3 regions of the Paenibacillus puldeungensis genome follow, and region 2 is predicted to be linked to each of the others. Evidence: predicted binding sites of a transcription regulator. Region 2 holds the regulator's gene; each other region holds the start of a gene.
What was found. The regulator Rex, encoded in region 2, represses fermentation and respiration genes when NADH is low (regulators of the CRP and FNR family bind a similar motif). The targets are predictions, from matches to a motif close to TTGTGAAATATTTCACAA.
Positions count from the first base shown of each region.

Region 1 (6,750 bases), on a different contig from region 2:
AGAAGTTTCCGGTCGAGCGTCTGGAGGAAGTGATTCTTAGTGTGTCTGGCAAAGAGTTCCGGGCGATCACCTGGCTTGGGGTGCTGCTTGGGGGGATCATTGGTCTGTTTCAATCTCTCCTCATGCTATGGATTGGATAGCAAGAGAACATATTTCATTTTAGAGTAAACTACTATTAGGAGGAAAACAAATGAATATTTACGACAAAGCCCATGATTTGGCTGCAGCCTTGAAGGACAGTCAGGAAGTGGCAGAAATTACGGCAGCGATGAAGCTTGTGGACGTCGATCCGGAAAGCAAACGCATGCTGGACGACTTCAGAACCCGCCAAAATGAACTACAGCAGCGCATGATGGCTGGAGATATGCCGTCTCCCGAGGAGATGGAGCAGATGGAGAAGGTGTTTGAGGTGCTGAGCCTCAATCTGAATATCCGCCGTCTGTTCGATGCGGAACGCCGCCTTAGCATCATAATCCAGGATGTAAACAAGATCATTACAGACAGTCTGCAGCATTTGTACGGTCCTGAAATGTAAAAGGAAGCAAAAAAGACTCTCATATTCTTTCGTTTTCCTTCATAGAAATAGAGTAGAGCCTAAAGAACGAAGCAACATATCTCGTATTCTATGAAATGAAGGAGCTGCGGAAAATGAAAACGGTGAAGAAGACAAGCAAATGGAAGCATGTTATCTATTTGGTTTTGGCGTTAGGGATGCTCGTTTACGCGCTGCCTCTAATTTCCTTCAAGCCCGGTAGTGGTTGGATTTCTCTATTTGGTGCCGTATGGGCGGGATTCGCTTTTTTAGTGATCGGTGCTCATCTCCATTTTATATTAGGTGTAAGCGAGGAGAAGCAGCGAGCTCTGGATACGATTCGCAGGGCTAAGTTTCGGGAGTGGGAGACGAAGTGGCAGCAGGAGGGAAAGAGCGGACAGGGCCTGTGAGAGAAAAGAAAATCAAAAAAACCTGACGGAAAATCACCGTCAGGTTTTTTTTGTGTCTCCTCAACAGTCCAATCAGTTTACTGTTCAGGTTGAAAAGTTACCTTCCAGTGATCGTCTGCCAGCTGCTCGAAAGCCTCCATAATGATTTGAAACGGCTCTTGGCCTGAACGTAACTGTGGACGTACATCCAGTTCAACGATGCGATTCTTTTTCGTATTTGAGGAATCCATTAAACACTTACCTCCAAATCAGGATTTTCAAGAGCCAGCGTACAGCAAAGACGGGCCATACCGCTTAACCCTTTCATACCGCCATATAAAGTATAGAAAAAGGCATCGGGCGCATCGAGTGAGAATGAAAGGTATTGCTTTGGGTCGATACCGAGCATTTTCTCAAATAATGCAGCCGTGTCATAGGCATAAAAACAAAAGTATGTGTACTTAAATTCCGGCATTTTGTCAGCGATCGTTAGAATTTCATTTGCATAGAGCTCGAGGTTGCTCTCCGCTTCCTCAATCATGCGCAAAGCGTCCTCGATCTCCACGGCGATTTTGATCGTCTTCGCATCGACTACCGTGATTGTGGCCACAGTTCATTCCTCCTAGGCTTGGACTTTGCCGATCTTCACTTGGAACGTGTCCGGACCTTGCTCAATATACTCCCAAGTGAATTGTCCGGCATGCATCGCTTCAAATTGAAACCGCAGAGGCACCGGATCATGGTCGTTGATGAGTAACATCGCTTCTCCTGGTTGCAGGTCATTATAGGCAGAAAAAATCGTTTTATGCTTCAATTGCGGCGGATATTCGGTAGCATTAACGGTAGTTTTGATTGAATTCATCACAAATTCCTCCTGTAACTTAAAAATTTAAGCATTTGCCATCATTATAACAGTGGCGGATAAAGCAAATGTGATACAAATCACAAAAGTGGAAAACCCCACAATTAAGCGCTTTTTTTTGCAATTAATTCGTGTATAATAGGTACAGAGTAGTACAGATTCGGGGAGGGGGGTATAACAGTTGGAGGAACAAGAAGAAAGTGTGACAAAACACGAGCAACTGCTTCAGCACATCGAAGGGCTTAAGATCGGAACGAAAATTTCCGTACGTAAGCTGGCAAAAAGTCTGGGAGTTAGCGAAGGTACGGCTTATCGGGCGGTTAAAGAAGCGGAGAACCTCGGGATCGTCATCACCAAGGAGCGGATTGGAACCGTTCGTGTGGAAAAGAAACCGCGGAATATTTCAGATCAGCTGTCTTTCGGCGATGTGGTGGAAATTGTTGAAGGACATGTGTTAGGCGGGGCTGATGGGTTAGACAAGACGCTTCATAAATATGTGATCGGGGCAATGAAAATCGACGCTATGGCCCGCTATATCGATGCTGGCAGCCTGCTTATTATTGGGAACCGGGAAAATGCTCATTCGCTAGCCCTGGAACAGGGAGCGGGCGTGCTTGTCACGGGGGGATTTGGGACGAGCCGCGAAGTCAAAGCGCTGGCGGACCGATTGTCTCTTCCGATCATTTCTTCACGCCATGATACCTTCACGGTTGCCTCGATGATTAACCGTGCGTTGTTCGACCGCTTGATCAAGAAGAAGATTATGCTGGTGGAGGATATCGTCGCCAGAAAGCCTCGGGTGAATATGCTGAAGGTGACGAGCAACATTTCCGATTTTGATCAGCTGTCTTTGGAAACAGGAAATCAGCATTTCCCGGTAGTAGATGAATGGAACCGGGTGATCGGGATCGTCAGCCGTAAAAACGTAGAAGAACTAAACGGCGATCAGGTAATTGAAAAATGTATGACTCGCCATCCGATTACGGTAGGAATGCAGACCTCCCTCGCTTCAGCCGCACAAATTATGGTTTGGGAGGGGATCGATTTTCTCCCGGTCGTCGACCGCAACCGCAAGCTTGTTTCCTCGGTGACCCGACGGGAAGTACTTCAAGCGATGAGGGACGTGCGCAATCAGCCGCAAATGGGTGAGACGTTCGAGCATTTGATGTGGAACGGCTTTGCCGAGGAGCGCGATGCGGAGGGCAAGCTGTTCTTTAGGGGGATGATTACCCCGCAAATGGCCACGGATCTCGGGACCATATCCCATGGCGTATTGACTTCACTGATGACCCAAGCCGGCCTTCGAGCTGCCAAGGACATCAGCGGAGGAGACTTTGTCGTCGATAGTATTACGACCTATTTCGTACGTCCGGTACAAATCGAAAACCCCGTTGTTGTTACACCGGTACTACTCGAAATGAGCCGCCGGGCCTGCAAACTCGAAATTATGATTACGTATCAAGACAGCCTTATTTCGAAAGCGGTCATGGCACTGCAATCAATTGATCATGCTTAAGTTTCGCCAAGCCTGACGGCTACTCGGCCTTGCTGCGTGAGAAATAGCCATAATTGCGTATTCCGGCGAAAATGTTGAAAGCACCTAGGACCATAAAAAGGGCACCGATCACGACGCGAAGCGATGAACCGCTAAACATAAACATTTGTATGAGTGCGAGGATGATGAGCATTCCTCCCATGCTGATGTTAGTTTTGGCGGCCGACAATCCACGAATCGCAGGATCGACCGAGCGGCGCGACTTAAAGCTGAAAAAAACAGAACATATACAAGTGATGATAAGTCCAGCATATAAGACGTATTGAATACTTTGGACCATAAATTATACAGCTCCTTTTTGAAAATTCAGTTTTGCATGTGAACCTGCGCAAGTTAGGGGTGGAAGTTATGGCTTCCACCTTTATTTTTTCGTCGCCAACTGGAAGGAAAGCTTGTCTTCATATCGGCTCGCCCCCGTCAATGTTTGATGTTAGATGCAGGTTTTGCATTTAAAGGTAGGGCATACCCAGGGAAATGGGTGTGAAAATGGATAGACTGCCTTAACCATCCATATTGTACCATGAAAATTTAGAGCCGCACATACGGACGCATATCGACCCATACTTGAAGCACGCCTTCGCTAACGAGCATCGTTTTGATCTGGATGCTATATTCCTTTTCACGGACCAAGTAAATTTTACGATTCAAGAGCGTGCGGGCCATTTTTGCATCGGTGTCAATCTCGAAAATACTCCGGCCGCGAAGCACTTCCAGTTCGTCATGAAGCTGCTGGGCGACCTCCTTTACCGCAAGCGAGTCTAGCGGAGGATCTCTTTCTTCCACGCGAACCTTGATCTCTTTAATTACCGTGGACCGTTTGTTGTATTTTTTCAGCGTTCGGATATCTTCTTCTGCCTGTTCTAGTTGGATTTTTAAATCCTTGTTCTGAATCCAGAGCATGTTGTAGCTTGTCTGATAAATGACATTGTACGCGATGCTCCCAACGACCATGCCAAAAATGAAAACGGCAGCGAGTTGCATAAACCTCCGGAAACTGGAAAGCTCCGGCGGCTTTGTTTCATTCATCCCCGGTTTCCTCCACACATCCATCTTACCAGCTCCGATCCCATATGAGCTCCCAGAAAAGCGAACAGCAGGAAGCAGATTTGTTTAATGACCGGCGAAAGGTTCCCATCAAAAAAATTGCTCTCGATGACCCGCATCGGGTCGATCGTTCCTCCAACCGCAGCGGCCAGCGCCCAAATCTTAATCCGCGAGGCAACGTCCAGCATTGTATGTGTCGGAGGCTGCAAGGTGACAACCGCGCCAATGCCGCCTACCATGGCCCCTCCGATAACAATCCCGAAGGCGATAAAAAAATCCATGATGACTTTCGTCAGAAAATTACTCAAATATTAGCTCCCCTTTCCGAGGTTGTCCCGTACTTGCTTCCCTACCATTCTATGGGCGGGCTCTAGCCATGTATGATAAAATATTTATAGCTATTCTTCGAGCCATGAAATAGCAGAAAGGGAGGGAATCGCATGAACGACTTTGTTCATCTGCATGTGCATAGCGAATATAGCTTGCTGGACGGCGCGGCCAGACTGGATGAGCTGGTAGCCCGGGCAGCCGAATCCGGCATGACTGCGCTGGCGCTGACAGATCACGGGGTTATGTACGGCGCGGTTCCTTTTTATAAATTGTGCAAGGCGCACGGAATCAAGCCGATCATCGGCTGCGAGGTATATTTTACGGCAGACTCGCGCAAGGAGCGTGGGAGCCGCCAGGATCAACCCATATATCATCTGATATTGCTTGCGAAGAATGAGACCGGTTACCGAAATCTCATGAAGCTGAGCTCGATTGGCTATCTTGAAGGGTTTCACTATAAGCCCCGCATCGACTGGGAGGTTCTGGAGCGTCACCGGGACGGGCTGATATGTTTAAGCTCCTGCCTTGGAGGAGAGGTACCGCAACACCTGCTGCGTGGCAAATACGATGACGCGAAAAAAGCTGCGCTGAAATATAAAACTGCCTTTGGCGACGATTTCTACCTGGAGCTGCAGGACCACGGGATACCCGAGCAGAAAAAGGTCAACCCCGAGCTTGTCCGGCTGTCACAGGAAACGGGCATTTCCCTCGTTGCCACGAACGACGTTCATTATTTGAGTAAGGAAGACGCCGAGGTGCAGGATGTGCTCATTTGCATCGGCACCGGAAAGACGGTTGGTGATGAAGACCGCCTCAAAATGAAAACTAATCAGCTCTATTTGAAAACGGGGATGGAAATGGCTGCGCTGTTTCCGCATATTCCCGAGGCGCTGGAAAATACGGCGAAAATAGCTGCCAAATGTGAGCTTGAGCTGGAATTCGGACGTCATATTTTACCGGCTTTCCGCCCGATTCCGGAAGGGCAAACTGCGGGGAGTTACTTAGCTTACCTGTGCCGTAAGGGACTGGCTGAACGATATGGTCATCTAGAGGTATGGCAGGACGAAGCAGGCCGAGGGCAGCTGGAGGAGCGGCTGGGTTATGAGCTTGAAGTGATCGGCAACATGGGCTTTTCCGATTATTTTCTCATCGTATGGGACTTTATCGCCTTCGCTCATCGCCAAGGCATCAAGACAGGGCCGGGGCGGGGCTCCTCTGCGGGCAGCATTGTCGCGTACGTGCTGCATATCACCGACGTGGACCCAATAAAGTACCGGCTGCTGTTTGAACGATTTTTAAATCCTGAGCGGGTAACAATGCCGGATATCGATGTGGATATCAGCGACGAACGGCGGGATGAGGTCATTGCCTATGTGGGGGATAAATATGGGCCGGAGCATGTTGCTCAGATCATCACCTTCGGGACGATGGCGGCCCGTGCGGCGGTGCGCGATGTTGGACGAGCGCTGAATGTCCCGTTCGGAGAAGTGGACAAGGTGGCCAAGCTGATTCCCGGCAGTCTGGGCATGACGATTGAACGGGCCATGAAGGAAAGCCCGGATTTAAAAGGAATGTATGATTCACTGCCGCGGATCAAGGGGCTGCTCGATATGGCCATGAAGGTAGAGGGGATGCCGCGACACGCCTCTACGCATGCCGCCGGTGTGGTTATTTCACGCGATCCGCTGACCGATTCGGTGCCGCTGCAAACCGGGAGCGAACGTACCGCTCTAACCCAATATTCTATGGAAAATTTAGAGTCCATCGGACTTTTAAAAATGGATTTTCTCGGCCTTCGAACGCTTTCTATTATCGAACGCTGTATGAACTGGATCAACGAGCAGACAGGAGAAGCGCCTGATTTCCGGCATGTTCCCGACAATGACCCGGACACCTATGACATGCTGGGACGTGGAGAGACGACCGGGGTGTTCCAGCTGGAATCGGCCGGAATGCGCCGCGTCCTGCGCGAACTAAAGCCTTCGGCCTTTGAGGACATTATTTCCGTGCTTGCGCTGTACCGTCCGGGGCCAATGGA
Region 1 covers NZ_JBHTLM010000016.1:1,522-8,271, reverse strand. Annotated here, with positions in the region: gene ACFQ3W_RS18925 (DUF445 family protein) at 1-140, shown strand, start outside; gene ACFQ3W_RS18920 (YlbF family regulator) at 191-535, shown strand; gene ACFQ3W_RS18915 (hypothetical protein) at 649-942, shown strand; gene ACFQ3W_RS18910 (hypothetical protein) at 1,020-1,172, opposite strand; gene ACFQ3W_RS18905 (hypothetical protein) at 1,172-1,531, opposite strand; gene ACFQ3W_RS18900 (DUF2249 domain-containing protein) at 1,544-1,783, opposite strand; gene ACFQ3W_RS18895 (DRTGG domain-containing protein) at 1,965-3,299, shown strand; gene ACFQ3W_RS18890 (YtpI family protein) at 3,319-3,618, opposite strand; gene ACFQ3W_RS18885 (hypothetical protein) at 3,867-4,364, opposite strand; gene ACFQ3W_RS18880 (YtrH family sporulation protein) at 4,361-4,690, opposite strand; partial or broken gene ACFQ3W_RS18875 (DNA polymerase III subunit alpha) at 4,823-6,750, shown strand, end outside.
Region 1: ACFQ3W_RS18900 (DUF2249 domain-containing protein) is a predicted target of Rex. The motif match lies at 1,852-1,869, and genes of this name have one in related genera.

Region 2 (6,750 bases):
CGGAGCCTTTAGCTAACTTAGAGGCATGTCTAAACAGTAAGGGGAAACTGATCTACAGCAACGAACTGACGTCATTATTGTAATTATATTGGAGTCGTAGATGTCAGCTGAGCGATGCGATCATCCGCAGGAAGTGCGGCGCATCGCTCGTTTTGTTTGTGATGTAATTTACATAGAGATATTGTATTAATTTTCAAATTGGCATTCTTCTGTTATGCTGTAATGTAGACTGGAATGAAAGGGACTTATATACGCAAATGAAATATGCAGTGCTCGATTTTGAAACTACAGGCAATCAGTCCTTTGATGAAATCATTCAAGTGGGACTTGCGATTATAGAACCGGATAGGACGATTTCTCAGGTGTATAACTCCTTCGTTAAGCCTAGTATCCCGATCCCTCCGTTTATTACCGGGCTCACCGGGATCACGGAAGAGCATGTGAAGGATGCTCCGGAGCTAGACGAAGTGATGATGGAGATGGTTCCGCTTCTGAATGATGTCGTACTTGTCGGGCACAATGTAGCCTTTGATTTCAACTATTTGCAAAGTGCATTGGACAAAACGGGTTATTTGCCCTTTACGGGCAGGATTCTTGATACGATGGATTTCTTGAAAATCATGTTTCCATCACTCATGTCTTATCAGCTTGGCATGGTGGCGGCGGAGTTTGATGTGCAGCACGATCGTCCACATCAGGCCGACAGTGATGCATTGGCAACGGCGCTCATTTTTTTGAAGTGCCTTGAAGAATGTGAAAGCCTACCGCTTCTGACCATACAGCGATTAGTGGATTTGTTTGCCGGCGAGGACAGCGACTTAGGTTGGTTCTTTGATGCGTTGCTTCAGGAAAAGGAACGCGAGGCAAATCCGAATGAAGGCGGATTTACGTACTATCGTCAATTTGCGCTGCAAGCTGAGGATTGGATGGATATCGAAACGCCTCGAAATGCGCTTTTGGACAATCCGCTGGAGGATATCACCTTCGAGCAGTTTATGGATCAGGTACGTGAACGTCTGCGTGAGCGCCTGCCGCAATATGAGGAACGGGAAGCGCAGAACATGATGCTTCATGAAGTGATGAAGGCCTTTGACGAGGACAAACATCTTTTGGTAGAAGCTGGAACAGGGACCGGAAAATCGTTAGGTTACTTACTTCCTGCAATATATCATAGCGTTAAACAGGATGAGAAGGTTATGGTAAGTACACATACGATTAACCTTCAGGAGCAGCTTAGAGAGCGAGATATCCCACTGCTGACCGAGGTCGTTCCGTTTCCTTTTCTGGCGGCTGTATTTAAGGGAAGACAACATTATTTGTGTCTGCGTAAATTTGAACATAAAATAAACAGAAGAGACTTCACAACGCCAAAAGAAGAGGTGATGACGGCTGCACAAATGATTGTGTGGCTGACACAAACGATAAACGGTGATGACGAGGAGCTTAACTTAGGAAATCGCGGAAATGATTTTTGGGAGACAGTCGCAAGCGAGTCCGATTCATGTTTAGGTCGTTCGTGTCCGTGGTTTCGAAAATGCTTCTACCACCGGGCGAAGCACGAAGCCGGTGTGGCGGATGTGGTCATCACGAATCATTCCAAATTGTTTACGGACATTCAGGCAGGTCATCAACTGCTTCCGGGCTATGAGCGTCTGGTCATCGATGAAGCACATCACCTGGAGGATGTGGCGGGCAAACATTTAGGGATTAATATGAAGTATTTTACAGTCATTCACACCTTAACCCGCCTATTCAAAGATAGTAAGACAGGCCAGTTTCCGAATTTGCGTATCCAGTTGCAAAGCTCGGTAAACGAAAAGTCGGCTGAGTGGTGCTCCGTTATTGACAGCTTTTATCCTACGCTTGTAGATGTGAAAGAGACCTGGGACAAGCTAAACGAGTTGCTGTTCACGCTTATGCCGGAACGCAGTGATGCTGCGCCTGGAGATCCTGGTCAATTCGTTTTTCGGCTGCTGCCGCATAAGAAGCCGAAGGATTGGGACACGCTGGCTGCGCTGGAGAACCAAATTTATGTCTCGCTTGGGGACGTGCTGCGCAAAGGAGAACGCCTGCTCAGTCAAATCAGGGAAGAGCAGGACGATATCGGATCGGAAAGCTTGCTGACCGACATCAGCGGTTTGCTTAAGGACTTGGGAACCGAACGCGAGGCGTTGCGCTTCTTCATGAAATTAGATGGCGAAGATACCGTCTATTGGATGGAGGGTAACGGAAACTATCGCAGCCGGTCTTTGCAAATGTATGCTGTTCCCATTGATGTGAGCGCCCAACTGAAGGAGTATTTTTTCGACAGTAAGAAAAGCGTGGTCATGACCTCGGCAACTTTATCGGTTGACAAATCGTTTCAGTACATGATCGAGCAATTGGGGCTGCAGGAAGCGGCCTCCGAGGATCGGTTGATCACCTCGATGCTGCCGTCACCGTTTAACTACCGGGATCAGGCATTGCTGGTCATTCCGAGGGATTTTCCTAGCGTCAAAGGAAGCGTTGGTGATGATCACTTCGTCACCACGCTGGTTCGGTCGTTGGCGGATACAGCCATCGCCACGAAGGGACGCATGCTCGTACTGTTTACGTCTTACCGCATGCTCCGCCAGGTTTACGACCCACTAAAGGAGCTGCTGTCCGCGGAAGGGATCACCGTCATAGGACAAGGCATGGACAGCGGCAGCCGTACGAAGCTGACCCGTCGGTTTCAGGGACAGGATGCTTCGGTATTGCTCGGAACGAGCAGCTTCTGGGAAGGAGTAGATATTCCCGGTGAGGCTTTAACGAGCTTAGCGATTGTACGTCTACCTTTTCAGCCGCCGAATCATCCACTTGTGGAGGCAAAGAGCGAACGGCTGCAGAAGGAGAAGAAAAATCCTTTTATGAAGCTGTCAGTGCCTCAGGCTGTCATTCGTTTTAAGCAAGGATTTGGACGACTCGTCCGTACCTCACAGGATCGGGGAATCGTGATCGTGTATGATACGCGCATCTTGGAATCATATTACGGAAAATATTTTCTATACTCTTTGCCAGGTCCGAAGATGGAGCATATGCCGCTTGGTCAAATGGTTCCACGCATATCGGAATGGTTGAATCCTGAGGAACAATCATAGTCCTCAATCTTGCGCCAGAATAGGGGGAAACAAAGTATGAAATCAGAAAAAATTTCGGATGCTGTCGTTCGCAGATTGCCGGTATACCTGCGTTTTCTGAATGAACTGAGCCGCCGCGAGGTACCTACGGTTTCTTCGCAAGAACTTGGCCAGAAGCTGGACCTCAATCCGGCGCAAATTCGTAAGGATCTCGCTTATTTCGGCGATTTCGGGCGAAAAGGCATTGGATACGATGTCGCTTATCTGATCGAGAAAATTCAAGAAATTTTGAATTTAGACCAGCAAATCAATGTTGCTTTGGTGGGTGCTGGTAATCTTGGTCAAGCACTATCTAACTATAATGCATACTTAAAAGATAACATGAAGATCGTGGCCGTTTTTGACGCTTCGCCTGAGAAGATCGGCAAGCAAATTAACAATATTACGATTCAGCCCATCGATGATCTAGGCGACATGGTCAAGGCTAATAACATCCGCATCGGAATTATTACAGTCCCGGATTTTGAGGCTCAACGCGTTGCTGATCAATTGGTTGAGGCTGGAATTAGAGCTATCTTGAATTTTGCACCGACGGTATTAAAGGTTCCGCCGGAAGTTCGAATCCATGCGGCTGACTTTACAACGGATTTGTTAAGCTTGGCTTATTATTTGGAGGATGGAAAGGAACCGGTAAGTTATGAGTCGTAAGTGGTTGATTAAGAATGGTACGTTTGCCGTGTTAAAGGAAGATTGTACCATCGTTCGCGGATATATGCTTGTGGAAGGGGATACGATCACTTACATTGGTGAACAGCGCCCGGAAGGCGTAGAAGGGGCCGAAACATTTGATGGCAAAGGATTGCTGTTCCTGCCTGGGCTCGTAAATACGCATGGCCATGCGGCGATGTCTCTTCTTCGTGGATACGGAGATGATATGGTGCTTCAAAATTGGCTGCAGGAAAAGATGTGGCCGATGGAAGCCAAGTTTACGGGGGCAGATGTTTATGCCGGAACAGCATTGTCCGTACTGGAAATGCTCAAAGGCGGAACAACGACGTTCCTCGACATGTATGACCATATGGACCAAGTGGCTAAGGTCGTTGAAGAATCGGGGATTCGCGCCGTATTGACGCGAGGGGTGATCGGCCTTTGTCCTCCTGAAGTTCAGGATCAGAAGCTGCAGGAGGCTATCCGTTTCGCCCGCGATTGGCACGGTAAAGCGGATGGACGGATCACGACTATGATCTCGCCGCACGCTCCTTACACCTGCCCGCCTGACTACATCGAGAAATTTGTTCAGGTGGCACATGATCTGGATCTTCCAATGCATACGCATATGTCGGAGACGCTTGCGGAAGTAGAGCAGAATGTCAAGGACTATGGGGCTCGGCCTGTAGAGCATCTGCGCAAACTTGGGATGTTCTCGCGTCCAACTTTGCTGGCGCACGCCGTGCATTTGACGGACGAGGAAATTTACGTGTTAGCTGCACATCATGTTGCCGTCTCGCATAATCCGGGTAGCAACCTGAAACTGGCCAGCGGTGTGGCTCGTGTTCCGGAGCTATTAAGCAAAGGGGTCGTTGTTTCACTGGGCACGGATGGCGCTGCGAGCAACAACAATCTCGACATGTTTGAGGAGATCAGGTTGGCTGCTCTGATTCATAAGGGTGTTTCCGGCGATCCTACCGCAGTTCCAGCATTAGAAGCTCTCAAAATGGGAACGGAGTATGGAGCGAAATCGCTCTTCATGCAAAACACAGGCAGGCTGGCTGCTGGGATGAAGGCGGATTTCATCGCGCTGAATACGGAGCAAGCTCATTTTCTGCCGAAAACGGACTACATTTCCCATGTCGTTTATTCCGCTGGTCCGAAGGATGTCGAGCATGTATGGATTAACGGCAAGCAGGTGGTTAAACACGGGGCCTGCCTCACGCTGGATGAAGAGAAGGTTCGCTTCGAGGCTCAGGCAGCATTTGAAGGTCTGCTAGCTCGCTAGATTACAGTTGGCAGTATCCGCAGCTTCAATCTGGCGGGTTCGACTGCCTACTTCGGAGAAAGGAAGAGAAGGTTGAGAAAGAGAACCAAATGGCTCCTGCTCTCCCTCCTGATCCTGCTGCTCGTGCTCTTTGGACTTCACCGCTTTTATATTTACGTTAATCAGGATTATTGGAATGGTGAGTCGGCAGCCATTCAGCAGGCAAAGCAGGAGTCGGGTCTGGTGGAAAGCGATCAAGTATGGAAGTCGGTATGGGATGAAGTGTGCTGGGTCGTCAAGGGCAAGGACGAATCTGGCCGAGATATGATGGTCTGGTTGAGAAAAGATCATGCACCGGAAGTACGGCTGTTATCGGAAGGCGTTTCGGAGGATCAGGTTCGGACCCTCATCAAGGATCGATTGCCTGGTATAAAGATCGTTCGACTGCTGCCGGGGGTCTATAACGATAAGCTCGTTTGGCAGCTATTCTATAAAGAGAAAGATCACCATTACTATCGCTTCTTCGATTTTAGTAAGGGGGAGCCGCTTGAGGAAGTGTTTACACTACCGAACCGGTAATGGCGATTTTACCAATTGTTAGCCTGGCCGTTATAAAGCGACTATTTGACAAAAGATGACTTCTGATATCCATCAGGAGTCATCTTTTTTTACGAAGATTACAAGGACGGCGCCCCCTACCAAGCTGCGGGCTCGTCGCCTGTTGCCCATCGCCCGTCGCCCAGTGTTGAGTAGATGTATTTAGTGCAGTTATTTCATCACGTTTGCAGGGTAGGAGAAAAGTAGATGCAAAAAATACAGCTAAATAGGGCTCGTAGGCTGATGAATGGGATTTAGGCCCGATTTAAATGTACATTTTGCAACTAAAGTGGGAAAAATGAACAGTTCGGACGGATTAGATGTACTTTTTACAACTACGTGCCGTACCTTTCGGTTGAATGCATATGGTCAAGAAGAAAAATTTACAGCAACAACGTTCAAAGGAGTCAATTGTTTTTTTACTTATAGGTTATTTTCAAAAGGTATGGACCCCATGCAGACTTTTATATTCCGAAGGAGTACATTTCTTCATGTTTTTAAAAACTCGATTGAAGGTGGGCAAACTCCCAAAGCCGGAGCTCATGGCCACTTCCATAATCGACAGATTCGGATCGATCAGCAGCTTTTCCGCATGCATGATGCGGTGTTGGCTTAAGTAGTGGTAATAGGACATGCCCATGTATTGCTTAAACAAACGCATGAAGTGAAATTTGCTGAAGCCGGAGAGCTCGGCGAGGTGCTCAACCTGAATATCCTCGGTGCAGTGCTCATTGATATACGTGCAGACTTGCATAAGCTTATCGATGTATTTGTGCTGCTGTTTCTGACCTTTTCGGTGAGAAAAACGGCGTTCCCGGTTCATAAAATGGCGTCCGAGCAAAACGAAGAACTGGATGAGCATCGCATAGGCAGAGGCCTCTTTAAGAAGTGCTTTGCCGAAATATTCACTTGTCAAATCGTGCAAGAGCGATTTCAAAGCCTCGTGCAGCTCAGGTTCCTGATCGGAAGTGATGACAAGGCAGGGGCGGAGTAAATGATACGTGGAATCTAAGCCGTTCAAATGATAGAGCAGGGCGCAATCAAATTGCAAAATGATCCGCTCTCCGGTATTAGGAGCAA
Region 2 covers NZ_JBHTLM010000020.1:28,773-35,522, forward strand. Annotated here, with positions in the region: gene ACFQ3W_RS21030 (tetratricopeptide repeat protein) at 1-83, shown strand, start outside; gene dinG (ATP-dependent DNA helicase DinG) at 258-3,119, shown strand; gene ACFQ3W_RS21040 (redox-sensing transcriptional repressor Rex) at 3,129-3,806, shown strand; gene ACFQ3W_RS21045 (amidohydrolase) at 3,796-5,094, shown strand; gene ACFQ3W_RS21050 (cell wall elongation regulator TseB-like domain-containing protein) at 5,167-5,652, shown strand; gene ACFQ3W_RS21055 (AraC family transcriptional regulator) at 6,107-6,750, opposite strand, start outside.

Region 3 (6,750 bases), on a different contig from region 2:
AACCGAATGAAGTAATGTTTACGGATAAGTTGCTGCTCTCCAGATGAGAAAACCGGGATATGATTTTCTCCTTCAACTGTGCCGGCTTCATGTTGCTTGTATCGATCACCTGGGTAGCTGACATTCTTAGCTCATCCAGCATCTTCCGCTCCAGCTTTATCCCGTCAAGCGGCATACCTTCAGGAGCGAGAGGGTGGCGACGTCGGCTCTCCTTATATCTTTGAACGAGTATGGAATCGGTCGCATCCAGGAACAGAATTTCACATTTAATGGTGAAATGATCTTTAATATATGCTAATGACTCCGACAGCGCGGTGAAAAACTCACGGCCGCGTAGGTCGATAACAAGCGCGATTTTGGCGATTTTCCCTTTTGATTGCTCAATAAGTTCAGCAAATTTGGGAATCAGCACCGGAGGCAAATTATCCACGCAGAAAAATCCGAGATCCTCCAAACTCCGTACGGCAAGCGACTTCCCTGCACCCGACATGCCCGTAATGATAATCAGATTGGCTACTGAACTCGTTTCCTTTTCCGGCATTGTAATCCCTCCCCGCTTAAATTCACTTTGTTCCGTTAGAATCCGCCTGGTTTGTCTAGGAGCGAAGGAACAGGCCTGCAGCGCCAACCATTCCTGCGTCATTTCCTAAAGTGGCGGGCACGATTTTCATACCCTTTTGTACTGGCTCTGGCGTCAGCTTCGCAAACACGCTGCGAATTTCGTTAAACAGAATATCTCCTGCTTTGGAAACGCCGCCGCCTACAATAAACAGCTCCGGATTCAGAATGACAGCAACCGCAGCCATCGATTTGCCCAGGTAGTAAGCCGCCCGGTTTACGATGCGGATCGCCGCCTCGTCGCCTTCCTTCGCGGCATCGAATACGTCTTTCGCCATAATGTTCTCGACGTGCGAGAGTGAAGTGCGGTCCCCGCGGGCAACCGCGTCCTTCGCCATACGAATAATGCCCGTTGCGGAAGAAACGGTCTCAAGGCAGCCCATTTGACCACAGCCGCAGCCGATCGCTTCCAAATCAGGAACAACAGACATATGTCCCAGTTCGCCGGCCATCCCGGAGAAACCTTGGTAGATCTTGCCGTTGATAATAATACCCCCGCCGACGCCAGTGCCCAGCGTATAGCAGACGCAGTTTTCTATGCCTTTGCCTGCGCCGCCCCAGGCTTCACCTAAAGCTGCTACATTGGCATCGTTGTCTATTTTGATCGGCTTGCCGAGTCGCTGCTCCAGGATTTCACGAATGTGGAGATCCTTCAAACCTACATTCGGAGCAAGAATAATGATGCCTTCGCGGACATTGGTAAATCCGGCGACCCCGGCGCCAACTCCTGCTACCTGCTCCCAAGCGAACGGCGATTCTTCTACGACTTGCCGGACGTACTTCTCGATGTTGGCGACGACCGTATCCGCGCCCTTAGCGACTTCGGTCGGACCTTCATACGTATGAAGCAGCTGCCCTTCTTCATTACAAATGCCGACTTTGATTGCCGTACCGCCTAGGTCAACACCGATGTAGATTTTTTCAGACATTTCACAAGCCACCTTTTTCTCAAATAATATGGTAAATCGGTTTGGTTAGTATTTTTCGCTAAATAGAGCTTTAATCTCCTGTGTCCTAAATCCGTAGGTTACGGATTAGAACTGCCTGTTTGGGCCATTTTGCTCCTACGTACCAACTATAAGCGAACCCTCCCGTTCGGTCAAGAGAAGGCAGGATACGCAAAACCCTAGGGAGACAAGGGATTGTGGTATATGAAGTTGATCACAAGCAGGAGCAAAGAAGAGCAGGTATTCCGTATGTCCTTTACCTTGACCCGACCACGTCCGACCCCAGGTCGCCGCTCAATCTAAATGTATTTTGTGCATCTATTTGACGTAGATTACCGATTCCTACATTTACATCACTTCGTTTAGTTAAGCTTAGTTTCCAACACGCTGACTCAGTAAAAAAAGCCCCCTCCTTCGCTGTTAGCGAAAGTTGGGGCTGAAGGCAACCAAACTAAGATAAAATTCGCTTTTGTCCCTCAAGCTCGCGAATCGGGGCGATATTTTGCGTAAATTCCAGAGTGCCTAGGTATCGTCCGTCTTCACTGCGCACCGCAAAGTAGCGGATGTACACGAATTTGTCTTTGATTTGAATCCAGAAATCCTCGGAATCCTTCCGGCCGGCTTTGAAATCAGCCAGCAGCTTATTAACGACATGTACGCTTTGCGGCGGATGGCAATTCTGCACGGTACGGCCAATTACAGCCTTGGTCCGAGCGAATATCCGTTCCTTGCCATGGGAGAAGTAACGAACCACGTCATTCTCGTCAATAAACGTCAGGTCCACCGGCAGATGGTTCATCAACGCTTCGAGCTGTTCCATCGATAATAGGCCCGTTTCGAACTTCACGAAGCCCTGCGGCGCATGGCCCTGCTCTGGATTTGAATCCGACCTGCCGCCCTCCGCTGGATTGCCGCCTTCCTCATCTGGCAGCGGCACGCGTTCGGGAATCCATTCCCGTTCCGGAGCCGTCAGACAAAATCCGATCTCATCGCTTTCCCGAGCGATCTTGACCCACTCGTCCTCCGTCAATTTCTCCAATGCCATCGGCAGCAAAATATTTTCTTCCTTAAAGATCATCTCGTTGACTTCCTTAATGATACGCTCCAGATCGCCGCAAATTTCCTCTTTATCCGTTTCCCCGTTCCCCAGTTTGCCCTTGACCTCTTTGATCATGGCGCGGATGCCGTCATCGACGCCCCACATCACAGTAGTCGGGCCGTAAATGCCGTACCGCTCAAGGTAAGGGAACAACAGATTTTCCTTCCGGCTGTAGTGTTTATCAAGATCGAGAAGGAGGCTGAGGTCCTCCAGCAGCTTAAAGACAATCTCCTCGCGGTCGTCCTTGCGGAACTTATCCAGATGCAGCTGCAGCTTAAAGTTTACCAGGCGCTCAATCTCGCGATTTTCCAGCTTGAACGTGTGCACCGGATGACCAGGCTGCTCCTCCGGCTTGGACGAGCGGTGAATCTCCTCAATCGAGCCTTTGAAGATCGCTGTATGCACCGAGCACAGACGCTGTACTTCGGACACCGGAATGCCTTCCTCTTCCATCAACGCATGCTCCATCGCGGAAATTTCCGTGACCGTCACGTCGCCGACCGCTTCCTCAAAACGTGCTTTGACTTCCTCAACGCTTTTCCCCTGATGAAGCTCCTTGATGATTTGCTTGAGCAGCTCCTGACGGCGCCCTTGCTCCGGCACGCTGTGCTCGCGGTTATTGATCAGTTCGCTCATATTTCGTTCCTCCCATATCGTAAATAATTTACTCTATAATTTCGTAGCCTCTCGCCTGAAAAGCTGATTTTATCGTATCCAGACCGATCTTTTTCAATCTGGCTCCTTTTGGAATCGTCATAAAACGTCCTGCGCTCTGCAGCATCCCCGGTTTGGCGATTTGCTCGAATCCAAGCTCCACCATGACGTCCAGTATACCGGGATCCGCCGAGCACAGCTCATATACGGTTTTGCGCAAATCAATCGTTTTCGTCATCTGCGATCGCCGCCTTCATTCACTAAAATTTGAATGATAATTATTCTCGTATCCAACGTAGCATACAACAAGGGTCGTATTTGTGATTCCACTCACAAACTGAACGGGAATGAGAAACAGGCCGTTTCTTTTTTGCTGGGATTTTGCCAAAATAGAGTCAGGAGGGGACCGTGATGACAAGTACACATCTGCTATATATTGAAGACGACAAGGAAATCGGCGAATGGGTCAGCCAAAATTTGCAGGACCGCGGCTATGCCGTAACCTGGCTAACGAGCGGTGAACGTGCTGTAGAGGAAGCAGCCGCATGCGGGCTTGTGATTCTGGACGTGATGCTACCCGGCCTGGATGGATTCACTGTCGGTGGTCGGCTCAAGAAACAATACCCTGAGCTTCCTATATTGATGCTGTCTGCTCGGTCTTCGATCGATGACAAGCTGCAAGGGCTCAAATTTGCTGACGATTATTTGACCAAGCCGTTCCACCCGGACGAGCTGGTAGCCCGCATAGAGGTGCTGCTGCGCCGCAGTGGAAGCCAAGATGCGCAGCCACTGCGGATCAAGCATTTACTCATTCATGAAAAGGAAAATCGAATCTTTAATCAAGATACAGGCGAAGAAATTGTCCTGACCGGTAAGCAGTATTACATTTTCATCTTTCTGCTCCGTCATTTGGGGCAAATTCTGACTAAAGAACAAATTTATGAAGCCGTATGGGGTGAAACTTACCTTGATGGAGATAAAACATTAATGGTACATATTCGCCATCTGCGCGAAAAAATCGAAAGAGATCCCGCGAACCCTGAAGTCATTGAGACGATTCGCGGCATCGGGTATCGGGTGAAAGCATGAAGCTCAAGCCGATTTACAAGTTTAAAAACTCGCTGCTTACGCGGTATGTGCTGATCAACGTTTTGGCGCTTATTTTTATACCCATTCTGATTCCGATCAGCTATATCGCCTCCTGGGGCGTCAGTTATATGATTCACCCGCATGAGCCGTACACAAAAACGCTCCCCTACGGGACCGGAACCGATGTGGAGAACAGATGGCACAAAGAGGCACTGTCGCTGCGTAATGCCAAGCCGGAAGCGATTGACAACAAGCTTAGAGAGCTCAAACGCAAATATGCCGATGCCTCGCTGTACTGGGTGGATTCCTCGGGAACTACACACCTGCAGCTTCCTAAGCAAACCGACCTGCCAACCAAATGGTCTCTGGAGGATACGATCGCATTTATGAAAAATAGGTCCAACTCCGACCCCTTCACGGTCGTCGCCTTTATCGGCGGAAACGAGAAGATGCGGCAGGGATTCATGGTGCTGGAGCTGCCGCGCCGCTTTCTCAACCGCACTGCTCACGATGGGCCGGATGACGGCCGCTTCTTCGGGGTAATTATCGCTTTGTTGCTAGGTTTTTTCATTTTGCTGTCCTATTTGTTTTTCCGGGATATTCGTAAAAGACTGCTGCGTCTGGAATATGGGATGACTCTCACGCAAAAGGACGGCATGCCTGCGCCGATCCAGGCGGGACGTCCGGACGAAATCGGCCGTTTGGAGCAAGCCTTCAACCGTATGGTTTATCAACTGGAGAGCAGCAAGAAACGGGAACATCAGGAAGAAGAACTGCGCAAAAATCTGATCAGCCACCTGTCCCATGATTTGCGAACGCCACTGACAGTGCTCGCCAGTCACTTGTATTCGCTTCGTGAGGAACCTTTGTCCGAGCATGGGAAGCAATCGCTGACCCTCATGGAAACGAAGATAACAGATTTATCCGTCCTCATGGATCATCTGTTATCTTATAATTTGCTATCCAGCGGACGTTATGCCGTCAATCTGGAGAAAAAGGACGTGCTGCGGATTGTTCGGCAAAGCGCGGCTGCTTGGTATCCGGTTTGGGAAAAAGCCGGAATCTCCCCAGACATCGATCTACCGGACGATGAGCCACTGTATTGGCAAATCGATGAGCAGGGTCTGCGCCGGGTGCTCGACAACCTGTTTCAAAACCTGGTCCGCCACGCAGGATCGGGCGGTTACGTCGGCATCACGCTGGAGCCATGGCGAAACGTCACCGCACTCGTTATTAGCGACCACGGTCCCGGTATGGAGGTAGCTTCCCAGGCCAGCGGGGCCGGGCTGGGACTGCAAATCGTCGATTTGCTGCTGAGGGAAATGCACCTGATACGGGAAACGGAATCGTCCAGCGCGGGCACACGAATGTACATTTTCCCGGCCGCTTTTTAAACAAAACTTAAACTTGCCCCCACTTCACGTTTAAACTTCGGACGATATGATAGTTCTCGAGGTGATAATCGTGAGTGAATTGATCATTCAAACGCAAGGTTTAACGAAAAAATATCGCGGCCGCGCCGCAGTGGACCATTTGAATTTAGAAATTGCTAAGGGAGATATTTACGGTTTTCTCGGACCAAACGGGGCCGGAAAAACGACGACCATCCGGATGCTGCTCGGGCTCATCCAACCAACAGCCGGTTCGATCCGTATTTTCGGGAAGGAGCTGCAAAAAGACAAATTGGCGATCCTGCGCCGTATCGGTTCTCTGGTCGAATATCCGTCCTATTACGGGCACCTAAGCGCCTTCGACAATCTGGAGGCGATTCGCCGGATTTTGCAGGTGCCGAAGTCTCGTATCGATGAAGTATTGGAAATTGTCTCGCTTACCAGCGAGGCGCGCAGACCGGTTAAGGGATTTTCGCTCGGGATGAAGCAGCGGCTCGGTATTGCTGCCTCTTTGCTCGGCAGCCCGGACCTGCTCATTCTGGATGAACCGACCAATGGACTCGACCCTACCGGGATTCACGAAATTCGCGAGCTGATCAAGAGCATGCCGAAGCAGTATGGGATCACCGTCCTCGTCTCCAGCCACCTGCTTGGGGAAATGGAGCTGATGGCCAACACCGTCGGAATAATCCGCGAGGGACAGATGGTGTTCCAGGATACGATTGAGAACTTGCGTCTGGAATCCGTCAGTGATATGGAGTTTGTTGTATCCGAGCCTGATTCGGCGCTGTGGATTGCTCGCGACATGGGAGCGGTTGGCACGTTGAAAAATGGACTGCTGACGTTCCCGGGGATGCAAGACCCGCAGGTAGCAACTCTGGTGAAAGCCCTGGTTGAGAACGGACATGCCATCTACCGGGTAGAACAAAATAAGAAATCCCTGGAGGACATC
Region 3 covers NZ_JBHTLM010000002.1:25,105-31,854, reverse strand. Annotated here, with positions in the region: gene rapZ (RNase adapter RapZ) at 1-541, opposite strand, end outside; gene ACFQ3W_RS02950 (ROK family glucokinase) at 597-1,547, opposite strand; gene ACFQ3W_RS02945 (DUF438 domain-containing protein) at 2,017-3,300, opposite strand; gene ACFQ3W_RS02940 (DUF1858 domain-containing protein) at 3,329-3,556, opposite strand; gene ACFQ3W_RS02935 (response regulator transcription factor) at 3,730-4,407, shown strand; gene ACFQ3W_RS02930 (sensor histidine kinase) at 4,404-5,801, shown strand; gene ACFQ3W_RS02925 (ABC transporter ATP-binding protein) at 5,872-6,750, shown strand, end outside.
Region 3: ACFQ3W_RS02940 (DUF1858 domain-containing protein) is a predicted target of Rex. The motif match lies at 3,637-3,654, and genes of this name have one in related genera.